Regions from separate parts of the Streptomyces sp. NBC_00659 genome, predicted to be linked through region 1. Evidence: riboswitches for the same ligand, from Rfam matches in the RefSeq annotation. Region 1 holds a riboswitch; each other region holds the start of a gene.

The links. A riboswitch is a leader RNA that binds a small molecule or an ion and turns the genes downstream of it on or off. The one in region 1 is predicted to bind S-adenosylmethionine.
Region 2: it holds a riboswitch for S-adenosylmethionine, as region 1 does, so the genes downstream of both, OG410_RS42505 (putative leader peptide) here and thrC (threonine synthase) in region 1, are expected to answer to the same signal.
Region 3: it holds a riboswitch for S-adenosylmethionine, as region 1 does, so the genes downstream of both, OG410_RS01965 (ABC transporter substrate-binding protein) here and thrC (threonine synthase) in region 1, are expected to answer to the same signal.
Region 4: it holds a riboswitch for S-adenosylmethionine, as region 1 does, so the genes downstream of both, OG410_RS12735 (aminotransferase class V-fold PLP-dependent enzyme) here and thrC (threonine synthase) in region 1, are expected to answer to the same signal.

What each region holds. Positions count from the first base shown of each region.
Region 1 covers NZ_CP109031.1:4,530,092-4,537,247, forward strand. Annotated here, with positions in the region: gene OG410_RS19555 (MoaD/ThiS family protein) at 237-512, opposite strand; gene thrC (threonine synthase) at 509-1,807, opposite strand; SAM riboswitch class I at 1,823-1,979, opposite strand; gene OG410_RS19565 (glucosyl-3-phosphoglycerate synthase) at 2,185-3,129, shown strand; gene OG410_RS19570 (alpha,alpha-trehalose-phosphate synthase (UDP-forming)) at 3,208-4,659, shown strand; gene otsB (trehalose-phosphatase) at 4,817-5,671, opposite strand; gene OG410_RS19580 (DUF3263 domain-containing protein) at 5,823-6,050, opposite strand; gene OG410_RS19585 (ROK family protein) at 6,205-7,156, shown strand, end outside.
Region 2 covers NZ_CP109031.1:765,609-772,764, reverse strand. Annotated here, with positions in the region: gene OG410_RS03165 (expansin EXLX1 family cellulose-binding protein) at 1-378, opposite strand, end outside; gene OG410_RS03160 (acyltransferase family protein) at 493-1,767, opposite strand; gene OG410_RS03155 (hypothetical protein) at 2,204-2,461, shown strand; gene OG410_RS03150 (glutathione S-transferase C-terminal domain-containing protein) at 2,558-3,349, opposite strand; gene OG410_RS42505 (putative leader peptide) at 3,461-3,526, opposite strand; SAM riboswitch class IV at 3,563-3,707, opposite strand; gene OG410_RS03145 (hypothetical protein) at 3,865-3,999, shown strand; gene OG410_RS03140 (amino acid ABC transporter permease) at 4,195-5,199, shown strand; gene OG410_RS03135 (amino acid ABC transporter ATP-binding protein) at 5,196-6,095, shown strand; gene OG410_RS03130 (transporter substrate-binding domain-containing protein) at 6,246-7,156, shown strand, end outside.
Region 3 covers NZ_CP109031.1:488,958-496,113, forward strand. Annotated here, with positions in the region: gene OG410_RS01945 (radical SAM protein) at 1-769, opposite strand, end outside; gene OG410_RS01950 (hypothetical protein) at 874-1,149, opposite strand; gene OG410_RS01955 (cytochrome P450) at 1,538-2,812, shown strand; gene OG410_RS01960 (sulfite oxidase) at 2,948-4,222, opposite strand; SAM riboswitch class IV at 4,742-4,855, shown strand; gene OG410_RS01965 (ABC transporter substrate-binding protein) at 5,258-6,877, shown strand; gene OG410_RS01970 (ABC transporter permease) at 6,881-7,156, shown strand, end outside.
Region 4 covers NZ_CP109031.1:2,917,970-2,925,125, reverse strand. Annotated here, with positions in the region: gene qcrB (cytochrome bc1 complex cytochrome b subunit) at 1-665, shown strand, start outside; gene trpD (anthranilate phosphoribosyltransferase) at 836-1,900, shown strand; SAM riboswitch class IV at 1,986-2,102, shown strand; gene OG410_RS12735 (aminotransferase class V-fold PLP-dependent enzyme) at 2,296-3,657, shown strand; gene OG410_RS12730 (Lrp/AsnC family transcriptional regulator) at 3,697-3,978, opposite strand; gene OG410_RS12725 (rhomboid family intramembrane serine protease) at 4,021-4,776, opposite strand; gene OG410_RS12720 (hypothetical protein) at 4,929-5,168, shown strand; gene OG410_RS12715 (NYN domain-containing protein) at 5,204-6,553, shown strand; gene OG410_RS12710 (C40 family peptidase) at 7,097-7,156, shown strand, end outside.

The DNA of each region.
Region 1 (7,156 bases):
GGGGCAAGTCGGGCCCCGCAAATGCCATAAAATGCCCAAAAAGGCGAGCCATTTTGGCTACTTCTTATCGGCCCGCGAACGCTCACTCATATGCGTCCGGCATGAAACCAACATCCAAATTGGAGCGGCTTCCCCAACTCTAGCGCGTTCAACCCAACAGAATTGCCCCCTCCGTTTGTCTCACGGAGGGGGCAATTCTGTGAACGCGCCGTGTTGGGCATTACCGAGGGTAACGATCAGCCTCCGGCGACGGCCGGAATGATCGAAACGCCGACACCGTCCGGAGTCGCCGTCTCCAGGCCCTGCTCGAAGCGCACGTCGTCGTCGTTGACGTACACGTTGACGAAGCGGCGCAGCTTGCCCTGGTCGTCCAGGACGCGCGCGGCGATGCCCGTGTGGTTCTTCTCCAGGTCGCTGATGACCTCGGCGAGGGTCGTGCCCTCGGCCGTCACCTCGGCGGCGCCACCGGTGTAGGTGCGCAGGATGGTGGGGATGCGGACGTTGACGCTCATGATGCGAGGCCAGCCTCTCGGAAGGAGTCGAGGTTCGGGCGGATGGTCGCGGTCAGCCCGGTGTCCGAGGCCACCGCGTCCAGAGTCTTGAGGCCGTCGCCGGTGTTCAGCACGACCGTGGTGAGGGTCGGGTCGAGGAGACCGTTCTCGATCAGCTTGCGGGTGACGCCGACGGTCACACCGCCCGCCGTCTCGGCGAAGATGCCCTCGGTGCGCGCGAGCAGCTTGATCGCGTCGACGATCTGCTCGTCGTTCACGTCCTCCACCGCACCGCCGGTGCGCCGCGCGATGTCGAGCACGTACGGCCCGTCCGCCGGGTTGCCGATGGCGAGCGACTTGGCGATGGTGTCCGGCTTCTGCGGCCGTACGACGTCGTGGCCGGCCTTGTAGGCGACGGACACCGGGGAGCAGCCCTCGGCCTGGGCTCCGAAGATCTTGTAGGGCCTGTCCTCGACGAGCCCGAGCTTGATCAGCTCCTGGAGGCCCTTGTCGATCTTCGTGAGCTGGGATCCGGAGGCGATCGGCACGACGAGCTGGTCGGGGAGCTTCCAGCCGAGCTGCTCGCAGATCTCGTACGCCAGGGTCTTGGAGCCCTCGGCGTAGTAGGGCCGCAGGTTGACGTTGACGAAGCCCCAGCCCTCGCCGGCCGGGTCGCCGATCAGCTCGGAGCAGAAGCGGTTCACGTCGTCGTAGTTGCCCTCGATGCCGACGAGCTCGCCGCCGTAGACCGCGGCCATGACGACCTTGCCCTGCTCCAGGTCGTGCGGGATGAACACGCAGGAACGGAAGCCGGCGCGGGCGGCCGCGGCGCCGACGGCACCGGCGAGGTTGCCGGTGGAGGAGCAGGAGAGGGTGGTGAAGCCGAAGGCGCGGGCCGCTTCGATGGCCTGGGCGACGACGCGGTCCTTGAAGGAGTGCGTCGGGTTGCCGGAGTCGTCCTTGACGAAGAGCTTTCCGGCGTCGACACCGAGCTCACGGGCCAGGTTGTCGGCCTGCACGAGCTTGGTCCAGCCGGGGTTGATGTTGGGCTTGTCCGCCACGTCCGCGGGGACGGGCAGCAGCGGCGCGTAGCGCCAGATGTTCGCGGGTCCCGCTTCGATGCGCTTGCGGAGTTCTTCGGTCTCGTAGGCCGAGAAGTCGTAGGCGATCTCCAGCGGGCCGAAACACTCCTCGCAGGCGAAGACCGGGCCGAGCGGGACGCGGTGCCCGCATTCGCGGCAGGAGAGCGCCGCGGCCGGGCCGAGGTCCACCGCTTCGGCGGAGTTCGTGGTACTTGCAACTGTCTGCGCAGCCATGGAGGCGAGGCCCTTTCCTCATCTTCCTCACGACGCACTTCGCCGTGAGACGGATTTGGCACCTTCCCGAGCCGGGAGCCTCGCGACGCGATCGACATCGATCGGTACGAGACCGGCTGGAGGGTTGCCGGGGCTTCATCGGGCCGTATCCCTCTGCCCCTCTGGATGAGCGGTATTTGATTGTTGAACCGTTGAACGCGATACGTACCGACGATCCAGGACATGCGATGGTCATCCGCGTTGTTCAAGACTGTAACCGAAGGCCAGGACAGTTGAGATAGTCGTCCGAACCGCGAGACGACGGCAATCGATCTGCCGCTGGCCGCAGCGGGCACGCCGATGAGAGCGTGTGATCAGACAGTGAGGAGCCGCAGACCGTGCTGAAAGACGTCGAAAGCTGGCTGAGCACACGCTCCTGGTCCGTGACCGACCGCCCGCTCCACAAGATCATGGCCGCGAAACGCATCACGGGATCGACGGTCAGTGTCGTGCTGCCCGCGCTCAACGAGGAGGAGACGGTAGGCGAGATCGTCGCGATCATCCGCCACGACCTGATGCAGCAGGTGCCCCTCGTCGACGAGATCGTCGTCGTCGACTCCGGCTCGACCGACCGCACCTCCGCGGTCGCCGCCGCCGCGGGCGCGAGAGTCGTGCACCGCGACGACATCCTCCCGCGGATCCCGGCCGTGCCCGGCAAGGGCGAGGTGCTGTGGCGGTCGCTCCTCGTCACGAGCGGGGACATCGTCTGTTTCATCGACGCGGACCTCAAGGAGTTCTCGTCCGACTTCGTCTCCGGGATCGTGGGCCCGCTGCTCACCGATCCCGGCGTCGACCTGGTCAAGGCCATGTACGACCGGCCGCTGGGCGGCGCCTCGGGACAGGGCGGCCGGGTCACGGAGCTGATGGCCCGCCCCCTGCTGAACATGCACTGGCCGCAGCTCGCGGGCTTCGTCCAGCCGCTCGGCGGCGAGTACGCGGCCCGCCGCTCGCTGCTCGAACAGCTCCCCTTCCCCGTCGGCTACGGCATCGAACTGGGCATGCTGGTCGACGCCCTGCACCTGGTGGGCCTGGACGCCCTCGCCCAGGTCGACGTCGGGGTGCGCAAGCACCGCCACCAGGACGGCCAGGCACTCGGCCGCATGGCCGCCGCGATCTACCGCACCGCCCAGCTCCGGCTGGCCCGCGGTCACCTGATCCGCCCCGCCCTCACCCAGTTCGAACGTGGCCGGGACGGTTTCCAGCCGCGCACGTACTCGGTGGACACCGAGGAAAGGCCGCCGATGAGCGAAATCTCCGAGTACCAGCGGCGCAGGGCCGCGTAGACCGGCCCTGACGGCCGCGATCACATACGGCCGAAGGGGCGCGTTTGAGCGTTTCGACACGGGGCTAGGTTTCGAGGCATGGCTTCAACGCATGGTGCCCACAGGATTCTGGTCGCCTCCAACCGCGGCCCGGTCACCTACGAGGTACGGGAGGACGACTCGCTGCACGCCAAGCGCGGCGGCGGCGGCCTCGTCTCGGGACTCTCGGCGATCGGGCCGGACGCGGGCGCCCTGTGGGTGTGCTCGGCCCTCGGCGACGGCGACCGGGAGGCGGTCCGGCGCGGGGTCGGCGAGGACGGCGTACGGATGCTGGCCATCGACGCCGGGGTCCACGCCGACGCGTACAACGGCATCGCCAACTCCGTGCTGTGGTTCGTCCACCACCTGCTCTACCAGACCCCGCTGGAGCCGGTCTTCGACGCGGAGTTCCGGCGCCGGTGGGAGTCGTACCGGACCTACAACCGGGCCTTCGCCGAGGCACTGGCCGAGGAGGCGGCCGAGGGCGCGGCCGTGCTGGTCCAGGACTACCACCTGTGCCTGGTGCCCGGGATGCTCCGCGAACTGCGCCCCGACCTGCGCATCGGCCACTTCTCCCACACCCCGTGGGCGCCCGAGGACTACTTCCGGATGCTCCCCGACGACATCCGCGCGGAACTGCTGGACGGCATGCTCGGCGCGGACCGCGTGGCGTTCCTGACCCGGCGGTGGGCGACGGCCTTCACGCGCTGCGTGGAGACGGCCGCCCCGGACCGCTACCGGGTCGCCACGTCCCCGGAGGACCGGCCGGAGATCGAGCACCTCGACGGCACCCCGCCCGGTCGGACCCTCGTCGGTGTGCACGGCCTCGGCGCCGACGCCGAGTTCCTGCGCGAGCGCTCGCACCGGGCGGACGTCGGCGAACGGATGGCCGCGCTGCGCGAGGAGATCGGCGCCGGCCGCAGGACGATCGTGCGCGTCGACCGGACCGAGCTGTCCAAGAACATCGTGCGGGGGCTGCTGGCGTACCGGCAGCTTCTCGACGACCACCCCGAGTGGCGCGAGCGGGTCGTCCACGTGGCGTTCGCCTACCCCTCGCGGCAGGACCTCGCGGTGTACCGGGACTACACGGCCGAGGTGCAGCGCGTCGCCGACGAGATCAACTCCCAGTACGGAACGCCCGGTTGGACCCCGGTGGTGCTGCACGTGAAGGACGACTTCGCGCGCTCGCTCGCCGCCTACCGGCTGGCCGACGTCGCCCTCGTCAACCCCATCAGGGACGGCATGAACCTCGTCGCCAAGGAGATCCCGGTCGTCTCCGACGAGGGCTGCGCGCTGGTCCTGTCACGGGAGGCCGGGGCGTACGAGGAACTGGGCGAGGACGCGATCTCCGTGAACCCGTACGACGTGACCGGTACGGCGCGGGCGCTGCACGAGGCCCTCGTCATGCAGCCGGGCGAACGAGCAGAACGCACCAAGCGCCTGGCCGCCGCAGCCACCGCCCTCCCCCCGGCCCAGTGGTTCCTGGACCAACTCCGCGAACTGGAGGCCTGAGCAGCGGGAGTTTCAGCCCCGGCCGGGGAACGTTTCAGCCCCTCCGGCGTTTGAGGAGCGGGGTCTGGGGCGGAGCCCCAGGTACGGGACGGGTAGGGGCGGAGGGGGCGAAACCAGCCTTCCGCCGCCCCGGCCCGCTCGGGCGACGACCGGCCGGTCAGGCGAGTTCGGCCGCGAGGGACGCGAGCAGGCGGACGACTCCGGCGGGCCCGTCGACCACCAGGTCCGCACGGTCGGCGAGTTCGGCGACCTCGGAGCTGCCGCTGCACACCAGAAGGCCGGGGATCCCGTCGGAGCGGAGCTTGTCGACGGCGGCGAAGGCGGGCAGGTCCCCCAGGTCGTCACCCGCGTACAGAACAGCCTCCGCACCGATCTCCCGGACGTACCCCATGAGAGCGACCCCCTTGTCCATCCCGGGCGGACGCAGCTCCAGGACCATGCGCCCCGGCTCGACGATCAGCCCGTGCCGGGCGGCCAGTTCACCCAGCGGCTCCCGGAGCGCCTCGAACGCGGCCTGAGGATCGTCGGCACGCCGCGTGTGCACCGCGACGGCACGGCCCTTCTCCTCGATCCAGGTGCCCTGCCAGGCGCCGATACCGTCGAGGAACCCCGGCAGCTCGGCGCGGACGGCGGCCACGCCGGGATGCGGGGCGGGGGCGGTGACGGTGCCGCTCACCGCGTCCCAGCGCTCGGCGCCGTAGTGGCCGAGGACGACCAGGTGCTCCAGTCCGGCCACGCCCGCGAAGCCGCCGTGGCGCACGGCCACACCGGCGGGGCGGCCGGTGACCACGGCGACGGAGGCGACCTTGGGGGCGAGTGCGGCAAGTGCGGGGACCGCGTCGGGGTGCGCGCGGGCCCGGTCGGGGTCGGGGACGATGGGGGCGAGGGTTCCGTCGAAGTCGAGTGCGACGACGGTGTGGGTGGGGCGCGTGAGGATCGCTTCCAGAGCGTCGCGTCCGGCGGGGGTCACCGGGGCCGGCAAGGAGTCCTTGGATTCGGGGTGGCTGCCCATGGGGCGACCCTATCCGGGCGGGGGCGACCGTACCGTTCCTATGGATGAGCGGATGTGAGTACTACTGCCCGGACTCGTACTCGATCAGGCCGGACGCCGGCCCTCGATCAGGCCGGACGCCCGGCCCTCAGCCAGGCCGGACGCCCCGATCTCACCGCTCGTCCCGGCGGGCCTCCCGAACCCGGCGCAGTCTGTTCACCGTGACGGGGTCGTGCGCGAGGGCGCGCGGGTCGTTCAGCAGCGCGTTCAGGAGCTGGTAGTAGCGGACCGGGGCCAGGCCCAGTTGCTCGCGTATGGCGCGCTCCTTGGCGCCGGGACCGGGGAAGCCGCGGCGTTCCAGGGCGAGAATGCTCCGTTCGCGCGCGGGCAGCTCTTCCATGGACAGCACGGTAGTCCCCGGCACCGACAAGCGCCGGGGCCGGGGCCGCCGTGCCACCGCGCCCGGGGTGCCGGTCCCGGAACGCGGAATACGACGCCCCCTATCGCGTGAGTGGACTAGACCTTTCAAGGGGTAAAGGGCGACACTGTCCCCCGTGAGACACGTCATCGCCCTCGATGTGGGCGGCACCGGGATGAAGGCCGCCCTCGTCGGGGTGGACACCGAGCCCTCCCCGGACCGCCCCGACGCGCCGCGACCGGGGGCCCCCGGGCACCCCGCGCTGCTGCACCAGGCCCGCCGGGCGACCGGCCGCGAACGCGGGCCCGACGCCGTCGTCGAGGAGATCCTCGACTTCGCCGCCGAACTGCGCGCCCACGGCGAGGAGCACTTCGGCGAGAGCGCCCTGGCCGCGGGCGTCGCCGTCCCCGGCATCGTCGACGCCGCCGAGGGCATCGCGGTCTACGCCGCCAACCTCGGCTGGCGCGACGTCCCGCTGCGCCGGCTGCTCGGCGAGCGACTCGGCGGCGTACCCGTCGCGCTCGGGCACGACGTGCGCACCGGCGGGCTCGCGGAGGGCCGGATCGGCGCCGGGCGGGGAGCGGACCGCTTCCTGTTCGTCCCGCTGGGCACCGGCATCGCGGGCGCCATCGGCATCAACGGCGCCGTCGAGGAGGGCGCGCACGGCTTCGCGGGCGAGATCGGCCACATCGTCGTACGGCCCGGCGGAGCCCCGTGCCCATGCGGGCAGCGCGGCTGTCTGGAACGGTTCGCCTCCGCGGCGGCCGTCAGCCAGGCCTGGGCCGAGGCGTCCGGCGACCCCGAGGCGGACGCGGCGGACTGCGCCAAGGCCGTCGAATCGGGCGACCCGAGGGCGCGGGCCGTCTGGCAGGAGGCCGTCGACGCGCTCGCCGACGGCCTGGTAACCGCGCTCACCCTCCTGGACCCGCGCACGCTGATCATCGGTGGCGGGCTCGCCGAGGCGGGGGAAACCTTGTTCACACCACTGCGGGCCGCGGTCGAGCGACGCGTCACGTTCCAGAAGCTGCCGTCCATCGTCCCCGCAGCCCTCGGGGACACCGCCGGATGCCTCGGTGCCGGGCTCCTCG
Region 2 (7,156 bases), 3.8 Mb from region 1:
TCCCCGGTATCCGACCCCCGGGCGGATCCGTCCCGCCAACGAGGCCGTCGTCGCCGTGGTCCGGGAGGCGTCCGGGGCCGAGGGCCGCGCCGACGCCGTGGAGGGGCGGGCCGTCTCGGTCGGGGAGACTGCCGAGCCGGGCGGCCGGGTCACGGTGGGGGACGCCGATCCGGCCGAGGACTCCCGGCCGGGAGCCGCGGTCCCCAGGGAACCGGCGGCGGTCGAGGCCGCCGGGTGTCCCGTGTCGGCCCGGTGGCCGGGCCGGAACGCCACGGTCAGACAGACCAGGGCACCGGCCGCGACCAGAGCGACCGGAGTGAGCGCCCACAGCGTCCGCCGACGTGCACGCCGTCGCGCGGCCTGCCTCGTTTCCTTCATGCGCATTCCGTTCGGAGGATCGAGCCGGTGATGTGTCGATCAGTGGCCGCCGGAAGCGAAAAGGTTGCCGCCCGTTCCCCGGAGATCTCTCCTGCGGGCCGCGCGTGGACGGGGTCACGTCGACCGCATGCGGCGGATCCGTTTCCGGCCCAGGGCCTGACCCGGCACCTCGACGAGGTGATGGGTCAGCGCTGCCAACGGCAGCAGCACGGCGAGGAACGCCGCTTCGAGTACGGGACTGTCGCGGCGGTGCCGGCCGAGCACACTGTCGCTCACCGCCAGCAGGGCCGGATGCACCAGGTACACCGAGTAGCTGACCGTCCCCAGCCAGGTCAGCGCGCGCGGAAATCTCCGGCGGCGCAGCGCGAGGGCCACGCCGAAGGTGAGTACGGCCAGCAGGAACGCGGTGATCCAGCCGCGCCGTGCGAAGTGGGCCGCCGCGCCGTGCTCGTACGCACAGCCCACGGCGCAGATCAGCACGACGGCGGCGGCGCGGGCCGCGCACGGCCAGGTGATCTCCCCGCTTTCCGCCCGCCGGACGGCGGTACCGAGGAATATCACGGCCAGGATCACCAGGCCTTCCCAGAGGGGAACGGTGCCGTTGAAGGGGACCAGGACCAGCGCGAGGACGCCTCCCGCCACGGCCCCCGGCACACGCAGCGCGGACATCGTGGAACTCCCGCAGAGGACGGCGAACGCCAGCGCCGTCGTGGTGAGCGCGACGAGCGGGCCGGTACCGATCGCGGAGGAGAGCGCCGACGCCTGCGGCACGAACGCCGCCGTCGCGCTCACGGCGGCCAGCGCTCCCAGAGCCACCGCGACCGTCGCCGAGCGCCGGTGCAGCCGGACCGTGAACAGGGCGACGACCAGCAGGTAGAACGCCAGCTCGTACGACAGCGTCCACAGGACGAGGACGACACTCGGTGTCCCCAGCAGTTCCTGGAGCAGGGTGACGTGCGCGACGGCCACCGTGACGGGATTCCGCCCGTCGAAGCGAGCGCCCAGATGCGCGACGCCCAGCAGATCCAGCGCGAGGACCGAGCCCACCACGGCGGCCCACAGCGGGTAGACGCGAAAGGCCCGCCCGATCCAGAAGGTCCTCACACAGCCGCGGCGCTCGAGCGAGGCGGGGACGACGTAGCCGCTCACCAGGAAGAACACCATGACGCCGTACCGGCCGATGTTCAGCTGGGGCAGCAGCTGCTCACGGAACCCCGCCATGAAGGCGTACGACGAATGGTCGATCGCCACGAGGAGCGCGGCGAGCCCGCGCAGGGCGTCCAGCCAGCCCAGCCGCGGGGGACCGGTGGAGCCGCCGGGCGCGAGTGGACCTGACGCCGGGGACGGCCGGTGTGACAGCGGCCGGGGAACGGGAGGTGCGGGTTCCATGATGGTGCCTGCCTGGACCGGGTCCTGTGGGGTGACGGGTGCGCCGGGCCGGCCGGGAAGCGGGCACGGGGGAGGGGCGGCCCGGTCCGCGGCTTGCCGGCGCTCGGCTCGCGAGGCCCTGGAATCCACATCGAAGTGCGGACACGCCGCGGCGCGGTACGGGACACGCCCTGAGGAGACGACTTTCGCCGGGATTGCCTACGCGCCGGTCGGCCGCGTGTTCCGGCGAGGCGTAGGCCGATCGGGTTGCGGAGCCCGTCGTGGATCCGTCGCCAGGGTCTGCCCTAGGCGTTGCCCGGCGTCGTCGGCTTCACGTGGACGCAGGGCTTGGTCCGGCTTCTGGCGGCCTGGGAGGAGAGCCGCGGCGGAGAGCGGTGGCATCGGGCATGCGTCGTATCCGGGGATGCGACAGAGTGATGCCATGGGCCGCCTATGGATGACCTGGTCGCTCGAGGGTGTCGGATCGGCCGGCCAGAACGTCGCGGACGTCGAGGCGGCCTGCCGGGCCCTGATCGGCTCCGTGGAGCGGTCCCGGCGTGCCTTCGAGGTACCGGAGCCGTGGGAGGAACTCCGCGAGTCGGCGCTGCTCCTCCAGGAGCAGATTATGGGACCGGGGCGCGAGGTCCTGGAACAGGGCCGGCACTGGGCCTCCACCCTGAAGGGCGTGAGCATTCTGCTGGTTCCGCGCGAGTGATCCGCGCGGCCGCCGGGCCGGTGTTTCCGGCCCGGCGTTCGCCGTCCGCGCGAGGCACCGTCCGCCTGCCCGGCAGGCCCGGTACCGGCGGGAGCGTCAGACGTCCGCCGACAGGGGCACCGCGTCACACCCGTGCCGGAAGGCGGGGTGATCGCCGAGTCGGCGCACGTAGTCCAGGAGCCGGGGACGCGAGCGGAGGGCGTCGCAGGGGCCCAGCCCGGTGAGAGCCGTCCATACGTCCACGTCCGCCGCCGTGAGGGAGTCGCCCAACACGTAGGAACTCGCGGCGAGTTGACAGTCCAGCAGATCCAGAGCGGCCGCGAGCTCCGAGGCCGGGGCGGACGGGGTGACATCGCGGTCGAGCAGATCGCGGAGGGCTTCGATGTCGGCGGCGAGGGACGGAGGGCAGAGCGCGGAGGGGCTCGTCGTGGTGTGACCGGAGAACAGTCCGGCCAGATCGCGGAGGATGGCGGGCGGGTGGTTGCTGACGATGCGTCCGCTCCACCGGTCGCACAGGGCGGGAGCGGTGAGCGGTCCGTCGAAGTGATACTCGGTGGCCTCGTAGGCGCGGCGCAGTGAGGCGAAGGCGTCGGGTGTCCGCGCGGGGTCCGCCAGAAGCGTGGTGGCGACCGAGTCCCGCAGGCCGAGCAGTTCGAGGGTGATGGCGATACGCAGCGAGAACGGACAACTCCGCGACAGATACAGCTCGTAGCGGTGTGGAGCCGGGTAGAAGCCGCCGGCGAGACCGACACCGATGCGGCTGTCGACGCGGTGGGGGAGGACGGACGGTGTCGCCGCCGGCTGGAGGCGAAGGGCCGAGGGGAACGAAATCTGCTCACAGGGGCGTGCGTCGGCAGTGCTGGACGTGCGCGAAGCTGTCTCGGGCATGACTCTCCCTGGGGGAAGAAGGAAGCCACCGCCGCTTTGTGGGCACCGGCGGCCGAATGCGGATTGACTGCGCTGGTCGCACCGGTCCGGATCGCACGGACCGGCAGCGGATCAGTAAGCGCTGGAGACACGCAACAGATCGATGTGCAGGCGCCTCGTCAAGCCGTTCCTTGGCATTCCCACCGGTCCCGACTCCGGGGCTCGCGAGACGCGAGACCACGCTTGCCCCGCCGCACCGGCGGGACCCGGTCGTCACCCGGGGCACCCCGTCGCGGTGGAAGGGTTGCCTGTCAGCGGGCCGGGGCCGATGACCGACGGAGCGGGCTGACCCGCACCGTGGGCGCTGACAATCGTGACCGTCCATGCCAGTCTCGGTGCGCCCTGTTGTGCCGTCAAGGAGGCCGCACGCGCGGTCTCACCTGGTGGTCACCCGCATTGACATTGTTTTCGGGGCGGGCCTAACCTGCGGCCCACCACAGGATGCCTTTTCGGCCGGAGTAGAAATGGTGACGGCGATGCACACAGCTGACGGGACGGCCGCATGGCGGCGCCTCGGCAGCGATGTGCTGTGCGCCGACCGCTCCGTGGACCTGCTGCGCGTCAACAGCGCCCTCTGTACGGGCATGTGTCGCTCCCTCAGCCGGGGCTGACCGCCTCTTCGGGTCTTTGACGACCAGGGGCTGACGGCTCTTCGAGTCTTCGACGACCACCGCTGTCGCGGTGTGTCCTTTCCCGTCCAGCCCCCGTTCCACGTGTGCCCGCGCCTCGCCGCGTACTGAGCCGTCCCGCTCGGCTTGGCGCTGCCGCTCCGTGGTCCGGGGTGTCCGAATCCGCTGGAGCTCTCCATGAGTCAACCTCCCGGCAGCGCTGTGTCCTTGGGAACAGCGACGCCCGCCGAGGCGATCCCCCGTACCGACTTCCCCGCCGCGCCCAAGCCTCTGGCGGCCCAGCGGGTCCTTCCGCTCCGGCGTCCCGGCCGCTGGATCATCACGGCCGTCGTGCTCGTGCTGGCCGCCCAGATCGCCCACGGCCTGGTGACCAACCCCTTCTACCAGTGGGATCGGTTCCAGTACTGGTTCTTCCGCCCCACCATTCTCGACGGCCTGCTCATCACCCTCGAAGTGGCCCTCTACAGCGCCGTGCTGGGCCTTCTCGGCGGTATCGTGCTGGCTCTGGCCAGGCTCTCCCGGAGCCCGGTGCTGCGCGCGGTGAGCTGGGTCTACACCTGGCTGTTCCGGTCGGTGCCGCTGATCGTGGTCCTGCTGTTCCTCTACAACTTCAGCGCGCTGTACCAGACGTTGAGCGTGGGCGTTCCGTTCGGGCCGGCCTTCTTCACCTTCGACGAGTCCCGCCTGGCCACCGACATGGCCGTCGCCGTCGTAGGACTGAGCCTGAACGAAGCGGCGTACGCCTCCGAAGTGGTACGCGGCGGCGTTCTCTCCGTCGACCAGGGCCAGCACGAGGCGGCCTCCGCCCTGGGACTGCCGAAGCGGTACCAGTTCGCGAAGATCGTCTTCCCGCAGGCACTGCGCTCCATCACCCCCAACTACGTGAACCAGCTGATCGGCCTGATCAAGGGCACCTCGCTGGTCTTCTACGTGTCCCTGCTGGACCTGTTCGGCTCGGTGCAGAGCATGGGCAGCACCTACCCCGGCGACATCGTGCCGCTGCTCCTCGTGGCCACCGCCTGGTATCTGATCCTCACCAGCGTCGTGTCCGTCATCCAGTTCTACGTCGAGCGGTACTACTCGCGGGGCGCGCTGCGCACCCTGCCGCCGACCCCGTTGCAGAAGGCGCGGAACGCTCTGCGTGACGTGCGGGCCCGGTTCCGGAGGGAGACGGCGATATGAGCGGCGAGACCCATCTGACGACAGTGAGGACTCGGACGGCCCAGGCCGCCGACGCGACGGAAGCGGCGTCGACCTCCTCCGCCCCGGCGGCGGACGCCGCGGCGACCGCCGAGAGCGCCGGAGCGCTCCAGGTCGAGCCGGCCGCGGTCGAGGTGCACGATGTGCACAAGTGGTACGGAGCCCAACGGGTGCTGGACGGTGTGGAGTTGACCGTTCGGCCCGGCGAGGTGACGGTCGTCCTCGGCCCGTCCGGCTCCGGAAAGTCCACCCTCCTGCGGGTGATCAACCACCTGGAGAAGCCCGAGATCGGCCATGTGAGCCTGAACGGTGAGCTCATCGGCGTACGCAGGCACGGCGACCGTCTCAAGGAGCTGAGCGAGCGGGCCATCCTGGCCCAGCGCAGCCGGATCGGGTTCGTGTTCCAGAACTTCAACCTCTTCCCGCACCTGACCGTGCTGGACAACGTGGCCGCCGCTCCCGTGGCGACCGGGCGGCTGTCCAGGGCCGGGGCGCGGGAACTGGCCCGCGATCTGCTCGCCCGGGTGGGCCTGGCCGACAAGGCGGCCGCCTACCCCCGGCAGTTGTCGGGCGGTCAGCAGCAGCGCGTGGCCATCGCCCGCGCGCTCGCCCTGCGTCCCGGAGTCATCCTCTTCGACGAACCGACGTCGGCGCTCGACCCCGAACTGGTCGGCGAGGTCCTCGCCGTCATCAAGGATCTGGCCCACAGCGGCACCACGCTGGTCATCGTCACCCACGAGATCGGCTTCGCCCGCGAGATCGCCGACCGGGTGGTCTTCATGGACGGCGGCCGCATCGTCGAACAGGGCCCGCCCGAGCAGGTGTTGGACCATCCGCGAGAAGCGCGCACCAGAGAGTTCCTGAGCAAGGTGCTCTGACCGCTTCCTCTCGACGCGCAGCGAGACACCTCTCGCAGAGGTGCTCCTGCCTCACCGCCCCGACCCGCGGCGGGGCGGCTCTTCCCCGATTCGGCGGCCCGCCGGGCCCGTTCCCCCACATCTCTCACCGCACACCCGACAAGGACAGCCATGCCCACCTTCAGTCTGAACCGCAAGGCCCTCCGCGGCGTCGCCGCGACCGCCGCCGTCGCCTCCCTCGCCGCCACTCTCGCCGCGTGCGGGGGAGACAGCGACGCCGCCACCCGCACGCGGACCGACGCGGCCGGAACCGTGACCGTGGGCGCGCTCTCCAACGGGGCCGCCAAGGAGACCGTGCTGAAGGTCTCCGAGGTGAAGTCGATCAGCGATGAGCTGCCCAAGTCCGTAGCCGAGAGAGGCACGTTGGTGGTGGGGATCGGCGCACTGCCCGCCGGGTCCCCGCCCTTGAACTTCGTCGGACAGGACCAGAAGACGCTCACCGGCAGCGAACCCGACCTCGGCAAGCTGGTCGCCGCGGTCCTCGGGCTGAAGCCGGTGGTGAAGAACTCGACCTGGGAGAACCTGTTCGTCGGCGTCGACAGCGGCAAGGTGGACGTCGCCTTCTCCAACGTCACCGACACCGAGGAGCGCAAGAAGAAGTACGAGTTCGCCTCGTACCGGCAGGACAACCTCGCCTTCGAGGTCCTGAAGAAGAGCACGTGGAACTTCGACGGCGACTACCGGAACCTGGCCGGCCAGACCGTCGCGGTGGGTGCCGGCACCAACCAGGAGAAGATCCTGCTGGAGTGGAAGGCGAAGCTGGCCAAGGCGGGCAAGACGTTCACCGTCAAGTACTACCAGGACAACAACGCCACGACCCTGGCGCTGAACAGCGGGAAGATCGACTCCTTCTTCGGCCCCAACCCGGCTGTCGCCTACCGCGCCACCCAGAACGCCAAGTCCCCCCACCCGACCCGCAATGCGGGCCAGTTCTCCGGCGCGGGCGAGACGATCCAGGGCCTGATCGCGGCCACTGCGAAGAAGGACAGCGGGCTCGCGAAGCCGGTCGCCGATGCCATCAA
Region 3 (7,156 bases), 4.0 Mb from region 1:
GGGCCGGATCGAGCTGTGCGCCGAGCCGTTCGACCAGTTCGTCGACGCCGTGGCTGTTCAGGTGCGAGACGTTGACCCGCAGCATCCAGCGCAGGGACGTCTTCTCGATGGCGCGCGCGATGTTGGAGACGATGACGTCGAAGGTGCCGCCTCCGGAGCGGCGTACCCGGATGGCGTCGTGGTCGGCCCGGTCGCCGTCGAAGGTCACCTGTACCGAGCCGAGGCCCGCCGCATTGAGCTCCTTGGCGATCAGCGGGGTGAGCAGGGTGCCGTTGGACGTCATCGACGCGGTGAGGGCGCCGAGTTCCCCGGCCCTGGTCAGCAGGTCGCGGCAGCCTCGCGGGTTGAGCAGCGGCTCGCCGCCGAAGAGCAGCAGCGACAGCTTGTCCATGCCGGCCGCCGCCATGCGCTCGCGGGTGAAGTCCAGGACCTGCCCGACGGCTTCGGGGGTCAGCCGGGCGTGCTGGATGCGGGGCGGCCGGCTTCCTCCCTTGGGGTCCTGGGCGGTGTTCTGGAAGCAGTAGCCGCAGCCGAGGTTGCAGTCCGTGCTGGTCAGTACGGTCAGCGAGTACGAGTTGTACGGCTTTACGTCGTACAGGCCCGCCTCGCGGAGATAGCGTTCGGCGGAGGGCCGCAGGGTGCCGTCGGGCTCAATCTGGCCGGGACGCATCAGTGCGTATCCGCCGGCGCCCAGGAACCACCACCCCCTGCCGGCCTGGATCAGACGGGCCCCGGCGGCGGGGACGGCGACGGACTGCGTACCGGGCACGGCAACCTCCGGAGCGGGGGCGGGAGTTGGAGGGCGGGCGCGGCCCGGTCGCGGCGGTGTCAGGCGCCACCGCGACCGGGAGGACCGCGCCGGGGGTGAGCCGATCAGGCGTTGTGCTCCTGGTGGACGCCGCACCAGGGGGTGTCCTCGCCCTCCTCGGAGTGGGCGATCACCTCGGGCTCGTCGACGGCGGACTCCTGGTGCACGCCACACCAGGCGACGTTCGACGCGGCGTGCGCGACCACTTCGGGCTCGTCGACGGCGGACTCCTGGTGCACCCCGCACCAGGCGACGTTCGACGCGGCGTGCGCGACGACCTCGGGAGTCTCCTCCGCGGGCGTCTCGGTGGTCTCCTCGTTGGGCTCGACGTTCTCGGCCATGATGGTCCTCCATACGACGGGCGTTCGGGACGACGGACGGCAGCGGTGCGCCGACCGGCAGGAAGCTAGGAGGAGGGGGTTCGACACCGGTTCACCGCCGGTTGGCCCCTGGTGAAACCCCTGGTGGGCGCGTGGGCTCAGCCCATGGCGGCCGGCCGGAACCGCGACGGAGACGGCCGTGGGGCTGATCCGGGGTTCGGACGGTCGCTCCCGCTACTGGGGCGGGGCGATGGCATCTCGGGGGTGTCGCCGACGAGGTGGCGCCGCGTCGGCGAGGTGGCGCCGCGTCGGCCGCATACCGGAATCGCACCGGTCGCGAACCGGCGGGCAACCGGCCGTTCCTACGGTGGCCGCCGCACGCTCCGCGACCGCGAGAGGACGCCTCCGTATGGACACCGAGCCCGTCGTCACGGCCGCGCCGTCCCCCCGGCCCGCGCCGTCCGCCCAGCCCGCGGCAACAGGACGGCAGCGGCTGCCGGAGCCGCTCGGGGCCGGATTCCTGGCCCGTCCGGAGGAGACGCTGGCCGAGATCCGGGAGACGTGTCCCGTGGCCCGGATCAGGACGCCCGCCGGACGGCCGGCCTGGCTGGTGACCCGTGCCGAGGATGTGCGGGCCGGGTTCCTGGATCCCCGCCTGTCCTTGAGCGGCGGCCACGTTCCCGACCCCGGCGTGCGCCGACGCGCGCTGGACGTGACGCTGGTCAACTACGATCCGCCGGACCACACGCGGATCCGCCGTCTGGCGACCCCGGCCCTCACCCCGGCACGCATGGCCGCCCACCGGGAGCGCATCGAGGAAGCCGCCGGTGAACTGCTCGACGCGGCGGACGCGGCGCGGGGGCAGGGGCCGCTGGAGCTGATGGACGCCTTCGCGCGCCCGTTCGCGTTCCGGTCGCTGTGCGAGGTGTTCGAGGTGCGTGAGGAGGAGCGGGCCGCGCTGTACGCACCGGTGGCGCTCCTCGCGGACAAGACGGGCTGCTCCGCTCGCACCGTCGAGGAGAGCGTGGCTCATATCGACGCGTTCGTCCGCGGCGAGATGGCCCGCCGCGCGGCCGCTCCGGGTGACGACGTCGTCTCGCGCGTCCTCGCGGCCTGGCGCCAGCAGGGCGGCGCGACCGAGGACGAGGTCGCCTCCCTCCTGGCGATGCTGCTGCTGGCCGGCTTCGACAGCACGGTGCAGGCGATCGGCATGAGCGTGGTGGCGCTGCTGGGCCACCACGACGTACAGGACTCCCTGCGGGAGGAGCCGTCGCGGATTCCGCGCGCGGTGGACGAGTTGCTGCGCTGGGACACCCCGGGCCCTTTCAGCACCAAGAGGGTGGCGCTGGAGGACGTCCGGTTCGGGGACACGGTCATTCCGGCGGGCAGCGGAGTCCTGCTCTCCGTGGCGGCGGCCAACCACGACCCGCGCTGCCATGCCGACCCCGGCACGCTGGACCCGGACCGCAGCACCGCCGGCCGTCATCTGACGTTCGGTCTGGGCCCGCACTACTGTCCCGGATCGGCGCTGGCCCGCCTGGAGCTCACGGTGGCCCTGACCGTCATCCTCGGCCGCTGGCAACGGCTGGAGCCGGCGGTGCCGCTCAACGAGCTGGCCTGGGGCGGCGGCTATCTGCACCGCCGTCTGGCCGCACTGCCCGTGCTGCCCCACGGGTCGGGGTGACAGGACGGCGGGGTGCCGACGTTCCTGTCCGCCGGGTCACCTGACGGTGCGGGGCGTGGGCGGTGGGGGCGGTAGAGCGGGGACGCTCTCGCCCTGGCCTTCGGCGCCACCGGCTCCGTCCGGGACCGCCGTCTGTCACACCACGCTGACCGGATGCCGTACCACCGCGCCGAACAGGTATCCCTGTGTGTTCGGTACGGCGGTGTCCGGCTGGGTCCGGTCGGCTGTGTCCGTGGCGCGCGCCAGCAGCTGGGTGGCGCCGGGTGTGTCGGGCCGCCAATCGAGGGACCACCGGGTCCAGGTGCCGGCCCGGGGCCGGTCGTGCAGCCGCGCGGGCCGCCAGTTGGCACCGCCGTCCGTACTGACGTCGACCTTGGCGACGCCTCCCGCCCCCGACCATGACCGCCCGTGCAGGACGTGCCTGCTTCCGGCCGTGAACGTGGCCCCGCTCGCCAGCTCGAAGGCGCTCTTCGTGGCCTGCCGGGTCAGCGGAGCACTCCCGCCCTCGGGATAGGCGGGGCCGAACAGCCGGTAGAAGGTGGTGTTCCAGGGCGAGTAGAGCGGCTGTGCGGACACCTCGATGTCGCCGACCCACTTGATCGACGCGATCCCCACCCAGGAGGGCACCAACACCCGCACCGGATAGCCGTGGTCGTACGGAAGCGACTCGCCGTTCATCTCGTACGCGAGCAGGACGTCGTCCAGGGCCTTGGCCAGCGGCAGCGGACGTCGTACCCGCCCCAGGCTCTCGCCGCCGCTGACGTACTCGGCGTCCAGACCGCGCGGCTGCACGTCCACGGCGCGCGGGGACAGCCCTGCCCTGCGCAGCACGTCGCCCAGCCGCACTCCGCGCCAGCGTGCGACGCCGATCGCTCCCAGGGTCCACGCGGTGCCGGTGACCGTCTCCCCCTGTTGCGTCGTGTAGTAGGAGCGGCCGTTCCCGGCGCATTCCACGAACGCTGTCCGGGTGACGGCCGGCAGTGCGCGCAGATCGTCGTAACCGAACTCCACCGGACGGTCCTCGCCGTGGTTGCCGCGCAACCCGCTCCCCCACAGCCGCAGCCGCCAGTCGTCGGCGTTCAGGACGGGTGTGGCGGTGTGGTTGCGCACGAAGAACAGGTCGTTGGGGGTGTGGTGGCCGGTTCCGCGCAGCGCCTCCCATCGGGTCTCGGCGTTGGTGCCACGCGCGATGAACCACTCGGCGGGCAGCGGCTTGACGATCGGTGTGTCGGCGGCGTGGGCGGGCCCCGGGGTGCCGAGTGCGGTTCCGGCGGCGGCAGCGGTGAGCAGGGTGAGCAGCCGACGGCGGGTGACCCCCTCGGCTCTGGCCTCACCAGCGAGCCACTGGCGCAGCCTGCGGCGGTCGTACTCGGTTTCGTAGCGGCGGCCGGCGGGGGCGGGCGAAGGCATGGCGGGTCCTCGTCATAACGGGGCGAGAAGAACGAGAGGCTCGGCACAAGTCGGCGCGGGCATACGCGCGGGCGGTCGTTGCATGCTCGACCGGCTTGTCCGGAGCGGAAGTTCGCGGAAGCGCGTGATCAGCCGGTCGTCCGACACAGCGTGGCGGCGACGCGGACGAGGTCCACGGCGCGGCGGCGGGTCAGTGGCTCCGACATCGGCATGGCGGGATGAAAGCACACGGGGCGGAGGGCGTCAACGGGGCATCCGTGCCGGTGAACCAGGCGTCCAGGCAAGTCGGTTGGCGTGGCGGCCGCGACTCGCCGGTCCCGCACCTGACCGGCGGGCCGGCGCGAAGGTGTCAATTCCTGAACGCCGGCTCTCCCCCGCCGTGACGGCGGCCGGCCCGTGTCCCCGACACGACCGCGGCCGACCCCGTGTCCCCGACATGACGGCGGTCGGCCCGTGCTCTCCGGCGGAGTCCGGTGCCGCCATTGACGTACGTCAGAACCGCTCCGTACGATCACGAACGGCATCGAGTGTCAGCGTCAAGCCCTGGCTTGCTGACCGGCAACCCTCCCGCGCGGTGGGGTGCTCCAGGTGAAAGCCCGGCGGGATCAGCGACGATCCGCGCAAGCGCGTGGCCCCATGACCGGGGCCGGAGATGGGGGGAGGACCGTTATGCGACACAGTGGTGACCCTCGTGCCTCCTTCTCCGTCGCCATGGTGTTCTCCCGGCTGGCGCGCCGACGCCACATCGATCTGAAGCGCTCGACCAGCTGCTTCTGTCAGGCCTGACGGCCCTTTCCGCAGCGGAGCGCTGACGGGCCTGCCCGCCGAGGGTCCCCGTCCGTGACCAGCGATCGGGGTATGTGTCCCCGCCCGGGTCCCGCTTCCTCCTGATCCTTCGGATCCACCTTCCGCCTGGCCCCTGTCCGCAGGGCATTCCCCCCGTCACGGCACCGCGCCGACCGGGCCCGCACCCCTGTGCGTGGCCGTGCCCCGCGCGGTGTCCCGTGCCTGGCGACACCATGAGGAGAACCCTCCGTGAGAGCACTTCCGGACTTCAGATCTCCCCGATGGGCGGCGCTCACCGCCCTTCTCACCACCAGCGTGCTGCTGACCGCCTGCGGGTCGGGCACCGGCGGCTCCGGCGCCGGTGACGGCAAGCCGCGTTCCGGCGGAACCCTGACCTTCGCCGTGGGATCGGACGCCGGCTGTGTGGATCCCCAGCAGGTCGGCAGCAACGACACCATCTACTCGGTGCGCCAGGTCGTGGACTCCCTGACGGACCAGGACCCCAGGACCGGCAAGATCGTGCCGTGGCTGGCGAAGAGCTGGGACATCAGTGCCGACGCGACCGCCTTCACCTTCCACCTGCGCTCGGGTGTCACCTTCAGCGACGGGTCCCCGCTGACCGCCCAGGTGGTCAAGGACAACTTCGACGCGGTGCCCCATCTCGGTGTCCTGGGAACCCTGGCCGAGGGCTACCTGAGCGGCGTCAAGAGCACCACGGTGGTCGACCCGCTCACCGTCAAGGTCACCTTCGAACAGCCCAACGCCCAGTTCCTGCAGGCGACTTCGACACATTCCCTGGGGATCGAGTCGTCGGCGAGCGCGAAGAGGTCACCGCAGCAGAAGTGCAGCGACGGGGTCATCGGATCCGGACCCTTCGTACTCAAGCAGTACGTACAGAACCAGTCGGTCACCCTGGCCAAGCGCCGCGGCTACGCCTGGGGCTCCTCACGGTGGAACAAGAAGGGCGAGGCGTACCTGGACAAGCTCGTGTTCAAGGTCGTGCCGGAAGCGGGCGTGCGCGCCGGCAGTCTCCGCTCCGGCCAGGTGGACGCGATCGGCAGTGTGGGCCGGGCCGACGAGGCGGCGCTCAAGGGCGGCCAGGTCACCCTCCAGAGGCGGGCCAACCCCGGCATCGTCTTCGGGCTCGGCTTCAACAACGCGCGGCCCCTCCTGAAGGACGCCAGGGTCCGCCGGGCGATCCTGGCCGCCGTCGACCGCAAGCAGATCGCCGACACCGTCTTCCCCACCGGCACCCGGGCAGCGACCAGCGTCCTCGCACACACCACGCCCGACTACACCAACCTCGCCCCGGATCTCGCCTTCGACGCGGCCAAGGCGAAGTCCCTGCTGGACGAAGCCGGTTGGAAGGCGGGCGGCGACGGCACGCGCACCAAGGACGGCAAGAAGCTGAACCTGACCATCGACTGGGTTCCCAACGCGGCCACGAACCAACCCGCGTTGGAGTTGATACAGCAGCAACTGAAGGCTGTGGGGGTTCAGGTGACCCTCAAGCAGCTCCAGCTCACCCAGCTGACACCGACACAGCAGTCGGGCGAATTCGACGCGACATGGGGGAACATCACCCGCGCCGACCCCGACATCCTGCGCAGCTCCTTCTCCACGAAGCTGGCCAACTTCTACCGCGTGCCGGCGAGCGGCCTGGACAGGACCCTGTCCGCGCAGGCCGCGACCACCGACCCGGAAGGGCGCAGCAAACTCGTGACCCAGGCACAGCGGTCGATCGTGCGCGACGCCTACAACGTGCCGGTGGTGGAACTGCAGACCCAGCTGGGCCTGTCCACGAAGGTGCACAGCCTCGCCTTCGACGCCTCCAGCCGGATCCAGTTGCACGACACCTGGATCGGCTGACCCGTGCGCGGCTATGTACTCAAACGGCTCGCGCAGGCGGTCGGGGTGCTGTGGGCGGCGTACACCGTGTCGTTCCTGGTGCTGGACTACCTGCCGGGCGACCCGGTCACCGCGATGGCCGGTGCCGGAATGGACTCGGGGCAGGTCGATCCCCGGCAGATCGCCGCCCTGCGGCACGAGTACGGCTTCGACAAGCCGGTGCTCACGCAGTACGCCGAGTACCTCGGCCGCGCGGTGCGCGGGGACTTCGGCAACTCGGTCGCCACCGGCCGCCCGGTC
Region 4 (7,156 bases), 1.6 Mb from region 1:
GCTGGGAGATCAACCTCTGGGGTCACACGCTCGTCCTGGGCGTGTTCATCCCGCTGGTGATCTTCCCGCTGGTCCTGGTCGCGATCGCGGTCTACCCGTTCATCGAGTCCTGGGTCACCGGGGACAAGCGCGAGCACCACATCCTGGACCGCCCGCGCAACGTCCCGACCCGGACCGCGTTCGGCGCCGCCTGGATCAGCTGGTACTTCGTCCTGCTCGTCGGCGGCGGCAACGACATCTGGGCCACGCACTTCCACCTGGCGATCAACTCGATCACCTGGTTCGTGCGGATCGCGTTCTTCGTCGTGCCGGTGCTCACCTTCATGGCCACCAAGCGGATCTGCCTCGGCCTCCAGCGCCGGGACCGGGACAAGGTGCTGCACGGCCGCGAGTCGGGCATCATCAAGCGCCTGCCGCACGGTGAGTTCATCGAGGTCCACGAGCCGCTCAGCCAGGACGCGCTGCACACGCTCACCGCGCACGAGCAGTACAAGCCGGCCGAGATCGGCCCGACGGTCGACGAGAACGGTGTCGAGCGCAAGGTCTCGGGCGCGCAGAAGCTGCGCGCCAAGATGAGCGAGGGCTTCTACGGGGAGGAAGGCCAGATCCCCAAGCCCACCGTCGAGGAGTACAAGGAGATCACGAGCGGCCACGGCCACCACTGATCCCCGGCTGTTCGCCACGGCTGGAGCCCCGTCCATGACATGGACGGGGCTCTTTGCCGTCCCCCGGGCTGGATAGGGTGGACTCACCCGGTGCTGCGGGGCGATCCACCCCGCGTCACCCACGACCCGTGTCACCCGCGACCGCGTGACCCACGAACCCAGGAGCGACCATGAGCGCTGTGAACCCCGCTGGAGGCGACACCGCGGCGGGCCGTTCCTGGCCCGCGGTACTGAACGGCCTGCTCGAAGGCCGCGACCAGAGCGCGGACGACACGGCCTGGGCGATGGACCGCATCATGCGCGGCGAGGCGACCGACGCGCAGATCGCCGGGTTCGTGGTGGCCCTGCGGGCCAAGGGCGAGACCGTCCAGGAGATCACCGGACTCGTCCGGGCGATGTACGAGCACGCCAATGTCATCGAGGTGCCCGGACACACCGTCGACATCGTCGGAACGGGCGGCGACGGCGCGAAGACCGTCAACATCTCCACGATGTCCTCGATCGTGGTGGCCGGCACCGGCGCCAAGGTCGTCAAGCACGGCAACCGGGCCGCGTCCTCCGCGTCCGGGGCGTCGGACGTCCTGGAGAAGCTCGGCGTCAATCTCCAACTGCCGGTGAGCCGGGTCGCCCAGGTGGCCGAGGAGGCCGGGATCACCTTCTGCTTCGCGGTCAAGTTCCACCCGGCGCTGCGTCATGTGGCGGCGGCCCGCGGTCAGTTGGGCATCCGGACCACCTTCAACGTGCTCGGTCCGTTGACCAACCCGGCGCGCGTGAAGGCCCAGGCGGTCGGCGTCGCCGATCCCCGGATGGCGCCGATCGTGGCGGGCGTGTTCGCCGAGCGCGGCAACTCCTCGCTCGTCTTCCGCGGCGACGACGGCCTCGACGAGCTGACCACCACCGCGGGCTCCCACGTCTGGGTGGTCCGCGACGGCAAGGTCACCGAGGAGCGCTTCGACCCCCGCGACGTCGGGCTCGACATCGTCCCGGTGGAGGCCCTGCGCGGCGCCGACGCCTCGTACAACGCCGAGGTCGCCCGGCGCGTCCTGGACGGCGAGCAGGGGCCCGTACGGGACGCGGTCCTGCTGAACTCGGCGGCCGCCCTGGTGGCCCTGTCGCCGACCGGCGCGCCGCTCGCGGACCAGCTCCGCGCCGGAATGGCGAAAGCGGCCGAGTCGATCGACTCCGGCTCCGCGAAGCGCACCCTGGAGCGCTGGGTGGCCGCCAGCAACGCCTGATCCACCGGTGACACGGAGCGAGGCGCAGTCCAGAATCCGGACTGCGCCTTGCGCGTGGAAGATCCTCTGGCAAGATGCTGTATCAGGTCATGAGTGACAGTCATCAGGCCCCGGCCGACTGTCCGGCAACCCTCCGTCCGTGGCGGGGTGCCCCGGGTGAAGACCAGGTCGTAGGCAGCGAGGCCTACGGCAAGCGCGGACCCCTCCCGCCCGTCGGGCGGATGCAACCAGGGGTCCTGGTCGTTCGAGGGAGCCTTCTGTGAGCAAGCGAATGCGATAGGGCGTAGAGCCCCGCCTCCGCACACCCTTTTCACCTTTTCCCGCGCCGAGCCCAGCCCTGCCTCCGGGCGGCCGGCTCGCGCGGTGATCCCGCCTGCCTCTCACAGGAGCTCGCCATGTCTGTCTCCACCGTTGCCGCCGACCAGTCCGTTTGTGCCCCTCTGGCCGTTCTGGGCCGGGATGTGACCGTCCCGCTCGTCACCGGCGGCGAGGTGACCTACGCGGCCCTCGACTACGCCGCCAGCGCGCCCGCCCTCCAGCGGGTGTGGGACGACGTGGCCGCGTACGCGCCCTACTACGGCAGCGTCCACCGGGGCGCCGGCTACCTCTCGCAGCTCTCCACCGACCTCTTCGAGAACGCCCGCAGGACCGTCGAGGAGTTCCTCGACTGCCGCGCCGGTGACCAGGTGGTCTTCACCCGCTCCACCACCGACTCGCTCAACCTGCTCGCCGCCGCGCTCCCGGCCGACTGCCAGGTCTTCGTCTTCGAGACCGAGCACCACGCCTCGCTGCTGCCCTGGCGCGACGCCCGGGTGACGTACCTGAATGCCCCGCGCACCCCGGGCGAGGCCGTCGACACCCTGGAGCACGCCCTCGCCGCCCGTGACCCCTACGGACCGGCCCTGGTCTGCGTCACCGGCGCCTCGAACGTCACCGGGGAGCTGTGGCCGGTGCGGGAGCTGGCCGCCGCCGCGCACGCCCACGGCGCCCGCATCGTCCTCGACGCCGCGCAGCTCGCCCCGCACCACCCGGTGTCGGTCCAGGACCTCGACGTCGACTGGGTCGCGTTCTCCGGGCACAAGCTGTACGCGCCGTTCGGCTCCGGTGTCCTCGCGGGCCGCTCCGACTGGCTGCGCGAGGCCGACCCGTACCTCGCGGGCGGCGGCGCCAGCCGCAAGGTCACCCGGCGCGCGGACGGCGGCGTGGACGTGGAGTGGCACGACAGCGCCGCCCGGCACGAGGCCGGCTCGCCGAACGTCATCGGGGCCTACGCGATCGCCTCGGCCTGCAAGGCGCTCACCGAGGAGGGCTTCGACAGCCTTCTCGCCCGTGAGCGGCACCTGATCCGCACCGTCCGCGCGGGCCTCGCCGAGGTCCCCGAGGTCCGGGTCCTCTCCCTCTTCGGTGACGACGCCCCGCGGGTCGGCGTCATCTCCTTCGTCGTCGAGGGCTGGAACAGCTCGCACTTCGCGGCCGCGCTCTCCGCCGAGTACGGCATCGGCGTCCGCGACGGCCTCTTCTGCGCCCACCCGCTCGTCCGCACGCTGCTCGGCAGTGCCCCGGAGACCCAGGGGGAGTGCGGAGCCCCCGAGGCGGCGCCCGGGGAGAAGTCCCTCAACGCCATCCGCGTCAGCTTCGGCGCCGGTACCCCCGACGAGCACGTCGAGCGCTTCGTCCGCGCGGTGCGCGAGCTCGTCAGGGACGGCGCGCGCTGGCAGTACCGCACCGAGGACGGCCGCTGCGTCCCCGCGGTCTGACGCCCGCGGCGGCTTCGCCCGGAGGCGGTGCCGCGTCGGTCAGGAGTCGAGACCGATCGCGAACGCCGCCTCCAGGTCGTGCTGGGAGTACGTACGGAACGCCACGTGCGTGTCCGTCGCCTCGACGCCCGGGATCTTGCTGATCTTGCCGGGGATGACGTCGGCCAGGTCGTCGTGGGCCTGGACCCGGACCATGGCGATCAGGTCGTAGGTACCCGTGACGGAGAAGACCTCGCTGACGCTCTCCAGGGACGCGATCGACTCGGCGATCTCGGGGATCCGGTCCACGCTGGTCTTGATGAGGACGATCGCGGTGATCACGGCTGGTTCTCTCCCTAGGGGGCCGCTGCTGGGGATCTCACCCTACTCGCGGTCCACCTGGCCCGGCCGCTCCACCGGGGGCCCCGGCAGCACCCCCCGAACGGGCGCGAGCGGCCTTCGGGGCCGGAACCGCGCCCACGCGTAGACGAAACCCAGGGAGAAGCCCACGAGGTGGGCCAGATAGGCGACTCCGGGGCCCGGGGAGCTGCGGCCGGCCGCCAGCCACTGGAGCGTGAACCAGAACGGCAGCACCACCCAGGCGGGGAACCGCAGCGGCAGGAAGAACAGGAACGGGAAGAGACTGGTCACCCGGGCCCTGGGGAACAGGTACAGGAACGCGCCGAGCACCGCGGAGATCGCCCCGGAAGCGCCGACCAGGGACTGCTGCGAGGTCGCGTTGGCGGCGGCGTAGCCGAGCAGGGCCAGATAGCCGCAGCCCAGGTAGAAGAGGGCGAACTCCAGATGGCCCATGCGCTCCTCGGTCATGAGCCCGAAGACGTAGAAGAAGAGCATGTTGCCCAGGAGATGGAGCCAGCTTCCGTGGATGAACAGGGCGGTCGCGGGGGTGAGCGCCTCGCCGGGTGCCCCGCCGAACAGGGCCGTCGGCACCACGCCCCAGCGGCGGAAATAGGCCCGCTGCGCGACCAGCAGCTCGTCCCCGGTGCCGTACGCGGGATCCAGACCCGAGGCGGGACCGATCACGAAGATCAGACAGCACAGGACGATCAGCGCGTACGTCACCGGCGCCGGCCGGCCCCGCAGCGCCCTGCCGACCGTCGCAATCCAATTGCCGATCATGGTGCAGAGCATGACGTAACCGCACCGATGCACACGGACCGCCTCGCCGCCGCGGACGGCCGAGCGTCGAGTACCCGCCAGGCCGTAGGGTTACGAGCCATAGCACCGGGAAACCGGCGCCGGACGGACACGAGAAGGAAAGCGGCTGCCCTATGACAGTTCCCCTGCCCGACGCCAAGACCCGGTGGCGCTGTGCCCTCTGCGGCAACCTCACGCGTTTCGACGTGACCCGTTCGTCGAAGGTCGTCGAGTATGTGCACCTGGACCTGGCCGGTGAGCCCAAGGTCGAGGAGCGCGAGGTGGTCAGTGAGACCATCGAGTCGGTGCGGTGCCGTTGGTGCAACGCGGTGGATCAGGTCGAACTCGTGGACAGGCCGGGCGCCGGCTCCTGAGGGAGCGGGCCCCGCACGGATATTGGGGTGAACGGATGGTGGAGACCACGGGTGGGGAGCCGGACGACGGCACCGCCGAGGTGCTCGACCGTCCGCTGCCGGACGGCGTGCGCCGACGCGTCGTACAGATCGTCTCGGACGGCTTCGGCGGGCTGACGGTGTCCGAACTGCCCACACAGTTGCGGCAGTACGCCCGGTTCGCCCCGAATCGCCGTGCCAAGTTCGCCGGCAACGCGATGGCCTCGGCGCTGGAGACGGACCCGCTGTTCAGACAGCGCATCGCCGAGAAGCTCAGAGAGGCCCAGCCGGAGCTTGCCGGCGCCCTCGACTCGGGCGCGCCGCCCCCGGCCGCGGATCCGCTGGACGTGGCGGCCGCGGCCTATGTCGTGCGTCCCGTCGGCTGGGTGAAGCTGGTGACCGCCGCGGGCGAGGAGGCCCTGCGCGCGGACGCCGAGCGCGCCGGCGAGGAGAGCCGCGCCGAACTGGACCGGCTGCGCGCGGAACTCGCGGAGGCCCGCGGGCAGACGCGTGCCGAGACCGAACGGCTGCGCGCGGAACTGGAAGCGGCCCGCAAGGAAGCGGAATCGCTTCACCGCAAGCTGCGCGGGGCCCTCAGTGACGTCAAGCGCGGTGAGGCGGCCCTGCGCAAGCTCCAGGCCGAGACGGACGGGGCGAAGGCGGAGAGCCAGACCCAGGTGTCCGCGGCCGAGAGCGAGACGCGGCGGCTCAAGGCGCGTCTCTCGGAGGCCGAGGCGGCCCTGGAGGCCACCCGCAAGGCGGCCCGGGAGGGGCGCAGCGTCGAGGACATGCGGGTGCGGCTGCTGCTCGACACCGTGCTGGAGGCGGCCCAGGGGCTGCGCCGGGAACTGGCGTTGCCTCCCGTCTCGGTGCGGCCCGCGGAGACGGTCGAGGCGGTCGAGCCGGGACGGATGACCCCGAAGGACATCGCCGCCCGCGCTCTGTCCGAGAACGACCCGGCGATCCTGGACCAGTTGCTCGCGCTGCCCCAGGCGCATCTGGTCGTCGACGGCTACAACGTCACCAAGACCGGCTATCCCCAGATGCCGCTGGAGAAGCAGCGGCTGCGGCTGCTCGGACAGCTCTCGCAACTGGCCGCGCAGACCGGCGCCGAGGTCACCTGTGTCTTCGACGGGGCCGAACTGGCCGCGCCGGTGCTGCTCGCGCCTCCGCGCGGGGTGCGGGTGCTGTTCTCCAAGCCCGGCGTCACGGCCGACGAGCTGATCCGTCAGCTCGTTCGGGCCGAGCCGCCCGGCCGGCCGGTCATCGTGGTCTCGACCGACCGCGAGGTGGCGGACGGGATCGCCAAGGCGGGCGCCCGGCCGGTGGCGTCCGTGGTGCTCCTCAAGCGCTTCTCGCGCGGCTGAGCGACTCCCGCGGGCACGTCCCCGTCGCACGCCCTCTCCTCGCGATCCCCTCACGTCACGATCCCCTTGCGATCCCCTCGGGTTCCTTTCGCGATCCCCTCGCCCACCCGTTTCGCGCTTTTCCTCCGGCATAGATCCTTCCGTGCGTTTCCTCCTGTTCGTCATGTTCCGCGGGCTCTTCCGCGCATGCTCCGGAGCCTCATCTCGCTCTCCGGGGCCCGGGTTTCACGCGCGCGGCGATCGGTGCCCTAAGTCGCGTGAGTCGCGTACGCACCATGCGTAACGTCTGGGCCTGATGCCCCAATTCGCCGGATGTTCACGCGACGTAGTGTCAAGCGGACATCACTGCTGGTGAGTTGATGGCAAAGAATGCGCTCCGTGACAAAGAATTTTCAGGTTTGGATTTGAACTGATCACAAGTAGGTCACTAGGGTCATGGCCTGAACCTCCAACTAGGGTGATCACTCATGAGGAGTGACGGTGGAGGGGTACCGCCCGTCGGCGTTTTCGGCAGGCGGCTGGAGGAAGAAGGAGCTCGCCTTCGTGGCGTCCCACCGTCGACCCAAGCAGCCGAGCCGCGCCCGTGTGACCGTGCTCACCACC